Linked DNA regions of Candidatus Annandia adelgestsuga. The protein of the gene in region 1 interacts with the protein of each later gene in a pairwise test. Links are inferred from orthologs where the notes say so. Each region holds a gene or a part of one and is shown on either strand. Other genes may lie near its edges. The genes, in order: eno and rpe.

Region 1 (7,270 bases):
TACATAATTGTGATATAGCTGCAGGTCTATAAACATCTGTTGATACTAATAAAATTTTTTTTTTATATTTATTTTTTATTAATTTACTTAATTTTAATGCAGTAGTTGTTTTACCAACACCTTGTAATCCAATTAATAAAATTACAGATTTTTTTTGATTAGGTAAATTAATATTATTATTTTTATAATCTAAAATATTAATTAATTCTTTTTTAATAATATTTATTAATATTTTATTTAAATTTAAATCTTTATATTTTTTATATTTTTTAAATTTAATTTTAATTTTTTTAACAAAAATATCAACAACTTTAAGAACTACATCTGATTCTATTAGAATAAGACGTATTTTTTCTAAAATTAATTTTATATTTTTATCGTTATTAATTTTATTATTTTTAATTTTATTAATTAATTTTATTAAATTTTTAGATAGATTATTAAACATTTTTATTTCTTATTATAATATATAAAAATATTATTTAATTATAAAATTTGCACCCGGAAGGATTCGAACCTTCGACCGCTCGGTTCGTAGCCGAGTACTCTATCCAACTGAGCTACGGATGCTTTTTAAAGATGAGAGAGGGATTCGAACCCTCGATACGGATTTTACTCGTATACTCTCTTAGCAGGAGAGTGCCTTAAACCACTCGGCCATCTCATCTGTTTATAAAATATTAATATATTAATATTAAAATTATTAAATTTATTATATCAAATTTATTTATATTTATCAACTATTTAATTAATATAACTATAAATTAATTATATTATTTTTTTTAAAATAAAATTTTTAATTTTATTTAAATTTAAATTATTTTTTTTTAAAAATATACCATCTTTATTTACAAAATTTTTATTTTTTAAAAAAATATTTTTATACTCTTCATAAAATTTATTTAATATTATTTTTGAATTAATTTTTTCTTTAATACATTCATTAACATATATTATTAAAAAATAATTATTTTTATTATTAAAAATTAAAAATATAATAGTATAATTTAATTTATTTTTAATATAATTTATTATTCTTTTATAAAATTTATAATTAATATCAACTTTACTAATTATAATTTTGTAATTATTTATATTTTTAGATTTATATTTTATTAAATTTATTTCATTTTTAATATTTAATTTTTGTATTTCTTTTATCTTTTTTTTATATTTTTTATTATTTTTTAATATTAATTTTATTTTTGAATCTAATTTATTATCATCAATTTTTAATTTTTTTAAAATTTTGTTCATATTATTTTTTTTTTTTATAATATAATTTATAGCATATTTTTCAGTAATAGCTTTTATTCTATATATATTTTTAGATTTTTTTATTTTAGATTTTATTATAAATATTCCAATTTCTTTTGTATTTTTAATATGAGTTCCACAACAAAATTCTTGAAAAATATTTTCTATATTTATTAATCTTATATTATTATTATTTTTGTAATTATAAATAAATAATTTTTTTTTAAATTTTATAAATTTTTTTTTTTTATAATAAATATTAACATTTATTTTTTTTTTAATATAATTATTTAAAAGTAATTCTATGTTATATAAATCTTTATCAGAAATATTTTTTTTATAATTAAAATCAAAATTAAAATAATTTTCTTTTATTAAAGAACCTTTTTGTTTAATATTACTATTTAAAATTTTTTTTAAAGATTTTTTTAATAAATGAGTAGATGAATGATTAATACAAATATTATGTCTTCTTTTTATATTAATGTTAGCTATACAATTATCATTAATAATAATTGTACCAACTTTTAATATACCTATATGTCCTATAGATTTACTATATTTTTGTGTATCTTGTACTTCAAAAAAAAAATTTTTATTTTTTAAATATCCACTATCTCCTATTTGACCACCAGATTCAGCATAAAATGGTGTTTTATCTAAAAAAATTATACATTTTTCACCATTACAAATTTTTTTTTTAAATTTATTATTTACTATAATATAATTTATTTTAGTTTTGCATTTGTTTTTATAATAACCAATAAATATACTACTTGGTATTATATTATTACTATATTTTAATTTAAATTTATTATTTCTTGATTTTTTTTTTTGTTTTAACATTTGTTTTTCATATTCTTTATTATCTATTGATATACCAAGATTATTACAAATATTTAAAGTTAAATCTAATGGAAAACCAAAAGTATCATATAAATTAAAAGCTATTTTACCATCTAATTTTTTATTATTTATATTTTTTAATTTTTTATTTAAAATTTTTAAACCATATCCTAATGTTTTTATAAATTTTTTTTCTTCTTTTTTAATAATTTTTTTTATGTATATATTTTTTTTTATTAAATAAGGATGTAATAATTTAATAACATTTATAACTGGTATAACTAATTTATATAAAAATGGTTTATAATATTTTATTATATATCCTTGTTGTATACATCTTCTAATAATATGACGTAATATATAACCCCTACCTTCATTAGAAGGTAAAATACCATCATAAATTAAAAATATACAAGATCTTATATGATCAGAAATTATATATAAAAATTTTTTATTTAATGTTAATTTAATAAATAAATTTTTAATTTCTTGTATTATTAATTTAAAAATATTAGTTTTATAATTAGATTTAACATTTTGTAAAACTGATGTAATACGCTCTAAACCCATACCTGTATCAACTAAAGGTTTATCTAATTTTAATAATTTACCATTAGATAATTTATTAAATTGTATAAATACAATATTCCATATTTCTAAACAATTTTTTTTTAAATATTCATTATTTATTAATGAAATATTATTTTCATTTTTATAATTATAATATATTTCAGTACATGGTCCACATGGACCAGTATCACCCATTTGCCAAAAATTAGAAGATATATTTAATTTTTTATTATCATAAATTTTTAATATATTTTTTTTAGAAATACCAATATTTTTAATCCAAATATTATAAGATTGTACATCTTTATAATATACAGTTACTAATAATTTATCAGGGTTTAAATTAAAAAGATTTTTATTTGTTAATAATTCCCATGCGTATAATATAGATTCTTTTTTAAAATAACTTCCAAAACTAAAATTTCCTAACATTTCAAAGAATGTATTATGATATTCATCATTTCCAATATTATTTAAATCATTATGTCTTCCTCCTACTCTTATACATCTTTGTGATGTTACTACTTTTTTAAAATTAAAATTTTTATAATTTCCTAAAAAAATTTCTTTAAATTGATTCATTCCAGCATTAGTAAATAATAATGTAGGATCATTATATGGAATTAATGAACTGCTTTTAATAAAAACATGATTTTTATTAATAAAAAAATTAATAAATATTTTTCTAATTTCATGCATACTTTTTTTCATTAATATTTCCATTTAAATATTAATTATTATAAATATTATTTTAAAAAATTATTTTTTAGTAATTTTTTTTTAATTTTGTTTTTTAAATTAATATAAATTTTTGGATTATTTTTTAAATATTGATAAACATTTTTTTTTCCTTGACCTATTTTATTTTTTTTATAACTATACCATGAACCTGATTTTAATATTAAATTATGTTTAATACTTAGTTTTAAAATCTCATCATATATATTAATACCTTTACCAAATATTATTTGAAATTCAGCTTGTTTAAATGGAGAAGAAACTTTATTTTTAACTACTTTAACTCTAGTTTCATTTCCTATTATATTTTCTCCTTTTTTTATTAATCCTATTTTTCTAATATCTAATCTAATAGATGCATAAAATTTTAAAGCATTACCACCAGTTGTAATTTCTGGATTACCAAAATTGATTCCTATTTTAATTCTAATTTGATTTATTAAAATTAATAATGTGTTTGTTTTTTTTAAATTAATTGATAATTTTCTCATTGCTTTTCCCATCATTCTTGCAGTTAATCCTATATGAGAATCTTCTATATTTCCTTCTATTTCCTTTTTTGGTGTTAATGAAGCAACCGAATCTATAACAATAACTTTTACAATACCTGATTTAGATAATTTATTACAAATTTCTAAAGCTTGTTCTCCATTATCTGGTTGTGAACATAATAAATTATCAATATCTACTCCTAATTTTTTAGCATATAAAGGATCTAAAGAATGTTCTGCATCAATAAAAGCACAAATTTTGTTTTCTTTTTGAGCAGAAGCTATTATTTGTAAAGTTAAAGTAGTTTTACCAGATGATTCTGGACCATAAATTTCTACTATTCTTCCCATAGGTAAACCACCAACTCCTAAAGCAATATCTAAAGATAAAGAACCAGTAGATATTGTTTTTATGTTCATAGAATGATTATCCCCTAAACACATAATAGAACCTTTACCAAATTTTTTTTCAATTTGATCAATTGTTATTTTTAATTTTTTTTTTTTTTTTAAATCTATCAAAATATCATCCTATTTTATATTTATTAATTAAATTTTTATAAATTATTTTTATTAAATTTTTATTTTAAAATTATAATTAAGAATAATAGTTAAATAAAAATTTTATTATTTTAAATATTAATGAAGGTAAAATATATATTATTATATAAAATAATATATAAAATATTATAAATTTAGTAAAATTATTTATTTTTATTATCATTATTTATTTAATTGTTTATTAAGCAATTCCTCTATTCTAATTAATCTATTATATTTAGCTATTCTTTCAGAACGACTCATGGAACCACTTTTAATTTGATCAGCAGAAACTCCAACTGCTAAATCAGCAATAGTAGTATCTTCAGTTTCACCAGAACGATGTGATATTATAATTTTATATCCATATTTTTTTGCTAAATTAATAGTATTTAAAGTTTCAGTCAAAGAACCTATTTGATTTAATTTTATTAATATAGAATTAACTATTTTTTCTTTAATACCTTTACGTAAAATTTTATTATTTGTTACAAATAAATCATCACCTACTAACTGTATATTTTTTCCCATTTTTTTTGTTTGATATTTAAAACCTTCCCAATCATTTTCATTTTGACCATCTTCTATAGAAGATATATTATATTTTTTAGATAAATTTTTTAAATATTTTGTAAATTCTTTAGAATTAAATTTTTTTTTTTCACCTTTTAATTCATATTTTTTAGTTTTATTATTAAAAAATTCAGATGAAGCACAATCAATAGCAAGAACAACATTTTTACCAATTTTATATCCTGATTTTTTTATAGAAATTTTAATACATTCTAAAGCTTCTTTATTAGATTTAAGATTAGGAGCATATCCACCTTCATCACCTACATTAATATTCATATTTTTTTTTTTTAATATTATTGCGAGATTATGAAATATTTCTGAACCCATTTTAATAGCTTCTTTTATACTATTTATATTAATAGGTTGAATCATAAATTCTTGAATATCAATATTATTATCTGCATGTATACCACCATTTATTATATTTATCATAGGTAATGGTATAGAAAAATTTTTATTATTATTTAATTCTGCAATATGTTCATAAAGTTCCATTTTTTTAGATTTAGCTGCAGCTTTAGCATTTGCTAAAGAAACTGCTAATATTGTATTAGCTCCTAATTTAGATTTATTATTTGTATTATCTAAATTTATTAAAATATTATCTATTAATTTTTGATTTTTTGAATTTTTATTTTTTATAGAATTATTAATTATATTATTAATAAAATTAACTGATTTTAAAACTCCTTTTCCAAAAAATCTATTTTTATCATTATCTCTTAATTCTAATGCTTCTCTAGAACCAGTAGATGCTCCTGAAGGAGAAGAAAAAATTCCTATAGAACCATCTTCTAAATGTACTTCAGCTTCTATAGTTGGATTTCCTCTAGAATCAATTATTTCTCTACCAATTACTTTTATAATTTTAGACATATAATCCTACTAAGTTAATATTATTTAATTATTTTAAATTAATTAATATATAAATTTTATATCTTATATATATTATTTTTTTTAAAAAATTTTAAAATTATAAAAATTTTATATACTAAATAATAATTAAAAAATATTTGCGGGGGTTGGATTTGAACCAACGACCTTCGGGTTATGAGCCCGACGAGCTACCGCGCTGCTCCACCCCGCTATAATTTTATATCATATATTAATTAATATATAAAATCAAAAAAAAACGTTTTATTTTTTTTATTATAATATTTAATATAATATAATATTAAAATTAATATTAATAAAATTTTATAAAATAAATTAATAAAATAAAAAAAAATTATAATATATTTTTTATTTTTATATATTTTATATTTTTTGTTAAATTAAATATTTTTTTTTTTAATTCAATCTCATTCATAGGAATTCCTTTTTGAAATAAATAACCTATAGCGCTTTTATGTAAATCACTTTTATTTTTTTTATTTTTTATATTTTTTATAATTGGGGCAATTCCAATATTACAATTCCAAATTGATCTTGTTAAAGATACGTATAATATTCTTAAATCTTCTGATAATCTTTTTTTTTCTTTTATTGTATTATTTTTAAAATTATTATTATTAATGTTATAAAAATTTGATATAAATGGCAACCACACTAATGGATATTGTAATCCTTTTGATTTATGTACTGTTATAATTTTAACTCTATTATTTTTTTTTATATAATTTAATTTATTATAAATATTATTTTTAGAATATAATTCATTTTTTTTATATAACCAATATAATAATTTTTTTTTATCATTTAAATAAAAAAATTTTTTATTTAATATTTTTATTAATTTTAAAAAGTTTTTAAATCTATTATAACCATTATATAAATTTATAATATTAATATCTATATTATAATTTTTAATTAATAAATTTATAAAAGATAATATACCGTATCTATCCCATAATAAATAATAATAATTAAATTCATTATATTTTTCTAAAAACATATTATTATTTATATTAATATTATATATTTCATTAAAATTTTTATTTAAAATTTTTGTAGATAATGCATTTAATAAAAATTTTTTATTATTAGGATTAATAACTGCTTGTAATATATATAAAATTTCTTTAGATTCTGAAGTATTAAAAATTTCTTCATTTTTATTAACATAATTATCATAAGAAATATTATATTTATCTAAAAAATTTTGAATAATATAAGATTCATGATAATTTCTGACAATTATAGTTATATCAGATTTTTTTAAATGTTTTATTTTTTTTTTACTATTAATTAAAATAGTTTTATATTTTTTATTAAATAATAAATTATAGATATTTAACGAACATTGATTTGCC
Region 2 (3,275 bases), 160 kb from region 1 along the record:
ATTATAACAAATAAAATAATATTAAATTTATATAAAGATTATATTAATAATTTTATAAAAAAAAAAAATATAAAATATAAAATATTTATTATAAAAGATGGTGAAAGTTATAAAAATATAAAAACAGTTAATAAAATTATAAATTATTTATTATCTAATAATTATGATAAAAATACTATATTAATTTCTTTAGGTGGTGGTGTTATTGGAGATATAACTGGTTTTACTGCTTCTATTTATCATAGAGGAATTAAATTTATACAAATACCAACTACTTTATTATCTCAAGTAGACGCTTCAATAGGAGGTAAAACTGGTGTTAATCATAAAATTGGTAAAAATATGATTGGTACATTTTATCAACCAATAATAATATTAACAGATATATTTTTTTTAAAAACTTTATCTAAAAAAGAACTAAAATCTGGTTTAGTTGAAGTAATTAAATATGGAATTATTTTTGATAAAAAATTTTTTAATTGGATAGAAGATAATATTAATGATTTAATTAATATTAATAAAAAAAAAATTCTATATTGTGTTAATCGTTGTTGTGAAATAAAATCATTTTTTATTAAAAATGATGAAAAAGAAAATAATATTAGATCATTATTAAATCTTGGACATACTTATGGGCATGCAATAGAATCTTATACTAAATATAAAAATTGGTCACACGGTGAATCAGTTGCTTCTGGAATAATAATGTCATGTTTTACTTCAGAACAATTAAATATATTTAAAAAAAAATATACAAAACGTATTATAAAATTATTTAAATTATTAGATTTAAATATTAAAGGTCCTGATAATATGAATGCAACAGATTATATTAAATATATGAAAATTGATAAAAAAGCAACGTTAAATAAAATTAATTTAATAATACCTATTAGAATTGGAAAAGCTATTATTATGAATAATGTTTCTGAAAATATTATAATAAAATCTATTAATAAGGCTAAAAAATTATAATACTAATAATTTTTTAAATTTTATATTAAAAGGATAAAATGAAAAAATTTTTATTAGCTCCATCAATATTAGCAGCAAATTTTTCTAATTTAGGTTTAGAAATTATTAGAGTCTTATCTGCAGGTTGCAATTTAATACATTTTGATGTTATGGATAATCATTATGTTCCAAATCTTAGTATGGGGCCTTTAATACTTGATTCTATTATAAAATATATAGTTAAATCATCATATATAGATGTACATTTAATGGCAAATCCAGTTGAAAAATTAATAAATATATTTGCAAAAAAAAAAGTACATTCTATTAGTTTTCATCCTGAAACATCAAAAAATATATTACAATCTTTATCTTTAATTAAAAATTATAATTGTAAAGCTGGTTTAGTTATTAATCCTAATGATTCAATAGATTTTTTATATGATTTTATGGATAAATTAGATATAATTGTAGTTATGCTAGTTAATCCAGGTTTTGGCAATCAAAAATTAATATTAAAAACTATAAATAAAGTTAAAAAAATAAAAAAAATGATAAAAAAAAGTGGATATAATATTTTAATCGAAGTAGACGGTGGAATAACAATTGATAATATTAATAAAATAGCTAAATCTGGTGCAGATATTTTTGTAATTGGTTCTACTATATTTAATAGTAAAAATTATTTAAAAATAATACAAAAAATACGTCAAAAATTAAAAAATTTTTAATAAAATATATAATTTTTATTAAATGTTTATTTAAAAATATAAAATTTAATGAAAAAATCAATTGTTTTTAGCGCTATACAACCTTCAGGAGTTATAACATTAGGAAATTATATAGGAGTATTAAAAAATTGGAAAATTTTACAAAATAATTATAATTGTATTTATTGTATTGCAGATATGCATTCTATTACTAATAAAATTAATCCAAAATTATTTAAAAAAAATATTATGGATAATGTAGCTTTATATTTATCTTGCAATATTAATCCTAAAAAAAGTATTATTTTTATTCAATCACATGTTAAATATCACACACAATTATGTTGGATTTTAAATTGTTTTACATATTTAGGTGAATTAACACGTATGACTCAATTTAAAAGTAAAATTAAAAATATATTTAATAAAATAAATTTAGGTTTATTAAATTATCCAATATTAATGGCATCTGATATTTTATTATATCAAACTAATAAAGTACCAGTAGGTAAAGATCAAATACAACATTTGGAATTAAGTAAAAAAATAGCTAAAAGATTTAATAAAATTTATAATAAAAAAATATTTAATATACCAGAACCATTATTAAATAATGGTAATAAAATAATGTCTTTATCTAATCCTAAAAAAAAAATGTCTAAATCAGATATAAATAAAAATAGTTTTATTAGTTTATTAGATGATCCTAAAAAAATACATAAAAAAATTAAAAAATCATTTACAGATATTGATAATCCTCCTAAAATATATTATGATATTAAAAAAAAACCAGGAATATCTAATTTGTTATTAATATTATCAAATCTTACTGGAAAAAAAATGTCTATTATAGAAAAAGAATTTGAAAATCAAAATTATTCATATTTAAAAATAAATGTTATAAATTATATAACAGATACTATAAGTGATATACAACATAATTTTAATATATATAAAAAAAATAAAGATTTTTTAGAATATATATTAAAATATGGATCTAAAAAAGCATCTAAATATGCTAAAAAAACTATTGAAAAAGTATATAATGTTATTGGTTTATATTATTTATAATTATTAAATTTATTATGTTTAGTAAAAAATAATAATATTATATTTATAATAAAAACAATAAAATAAAGAATATTTGAAATACATAATACTATAAAAGTATTATTAGAAGATAATAAAAAATAACTTATATTAAGTGTAATAAAACTACCAGTAGTACCAAAAATTAATGTTAAATTTATAAATTTTGTATATGGTTTTTTAGTTTGCATAGAACTTAAAGTAATTATAATTGTATATATTGAACTTGAAAAAAAACCTATCAAAGATATAATAAAATTTAATAAATTAATATTTTTACATTGTAAAAAAATAAATACTAATATAGAAGATATAAAAGTTAAAAATATTAATATTTTTTGTATATCAAATTTTTTACTTATATAACTAAAAAACCACATACCTAACATATAAAAAAACCAAAAAATACTAATTGTTTTATTTTCATAAAAATAATTTATATTATTAATATATTTTTTTATATAAATAGGTATCCAGCTAACAAACATACATTGTGCTGAAATATAAAATAAAGATGATAAA

The links.
Region 2: the proteins of eno (region 1) and rpe interact in binary tests that used the Escherichia coli proteins (3 or more experiments, as listed by UniProt). The link is inferred for Candidatus Annandia adelgestsuga from one-to-one orthologs.

The regions. Positions count from the first base shown.
Region 1 is NZ_CP026513.1:7,331-14,600, reverse strand. The notes cover bases 3,761-6,635. They hold eno (phosphopyruvate hydratase), read right to left. Parts: upstream 5,895-6,635; coding sequence 4,626-5,894; downstream 3,761-4,625. Other genes in these bases: recA (recombinase RecA), read right to left, coding at 3,761-4,427. In the rest of the region: C3B56_RS00085 (signal recognition particle receptor subunit alpha), read right to left, coding at 1-448; alaS (alanine--tRNA ligase), read right to left, coding at 769-3,384; more of recA, read right to left, coding at 3,420-3,760. UniProt on the Escherichia coli protein: Catalyzes the reversible conversion of 2-phosphoglycerate (2-PG) into phosphoenolpyruvate (PEP). It is essential for the degradation of carbohydrates via glycolysis.
Region 2 is NZ_CP026513.1:163,129-166,403, forward strand. Bases 1-2,849 are described here. They hold rpe (ribulose-phosphate 3-epimerase), read left to right. Parts: upstream 1-1,013; coding sequence 1,014-1,685; downstream 1,686-2,849. Other genes in these bases: aroB (3-dehydroquinate synthase), read left to right, coding at 1-975; trpS (tryptophan--tRNA ligase), read left to right, coding at 1,734-2,735; tsgA (MFS transporter TsgA), read right to left, coding at 2,726-2,849. Also shown: more of tsgA, read right to left, coding at 2,850-3,275. UniProt on the Escherichia coli protein: Catalyzes the reversible epimerization of D-ribulose 5-phosphate to D-xylulose 5-phosphate.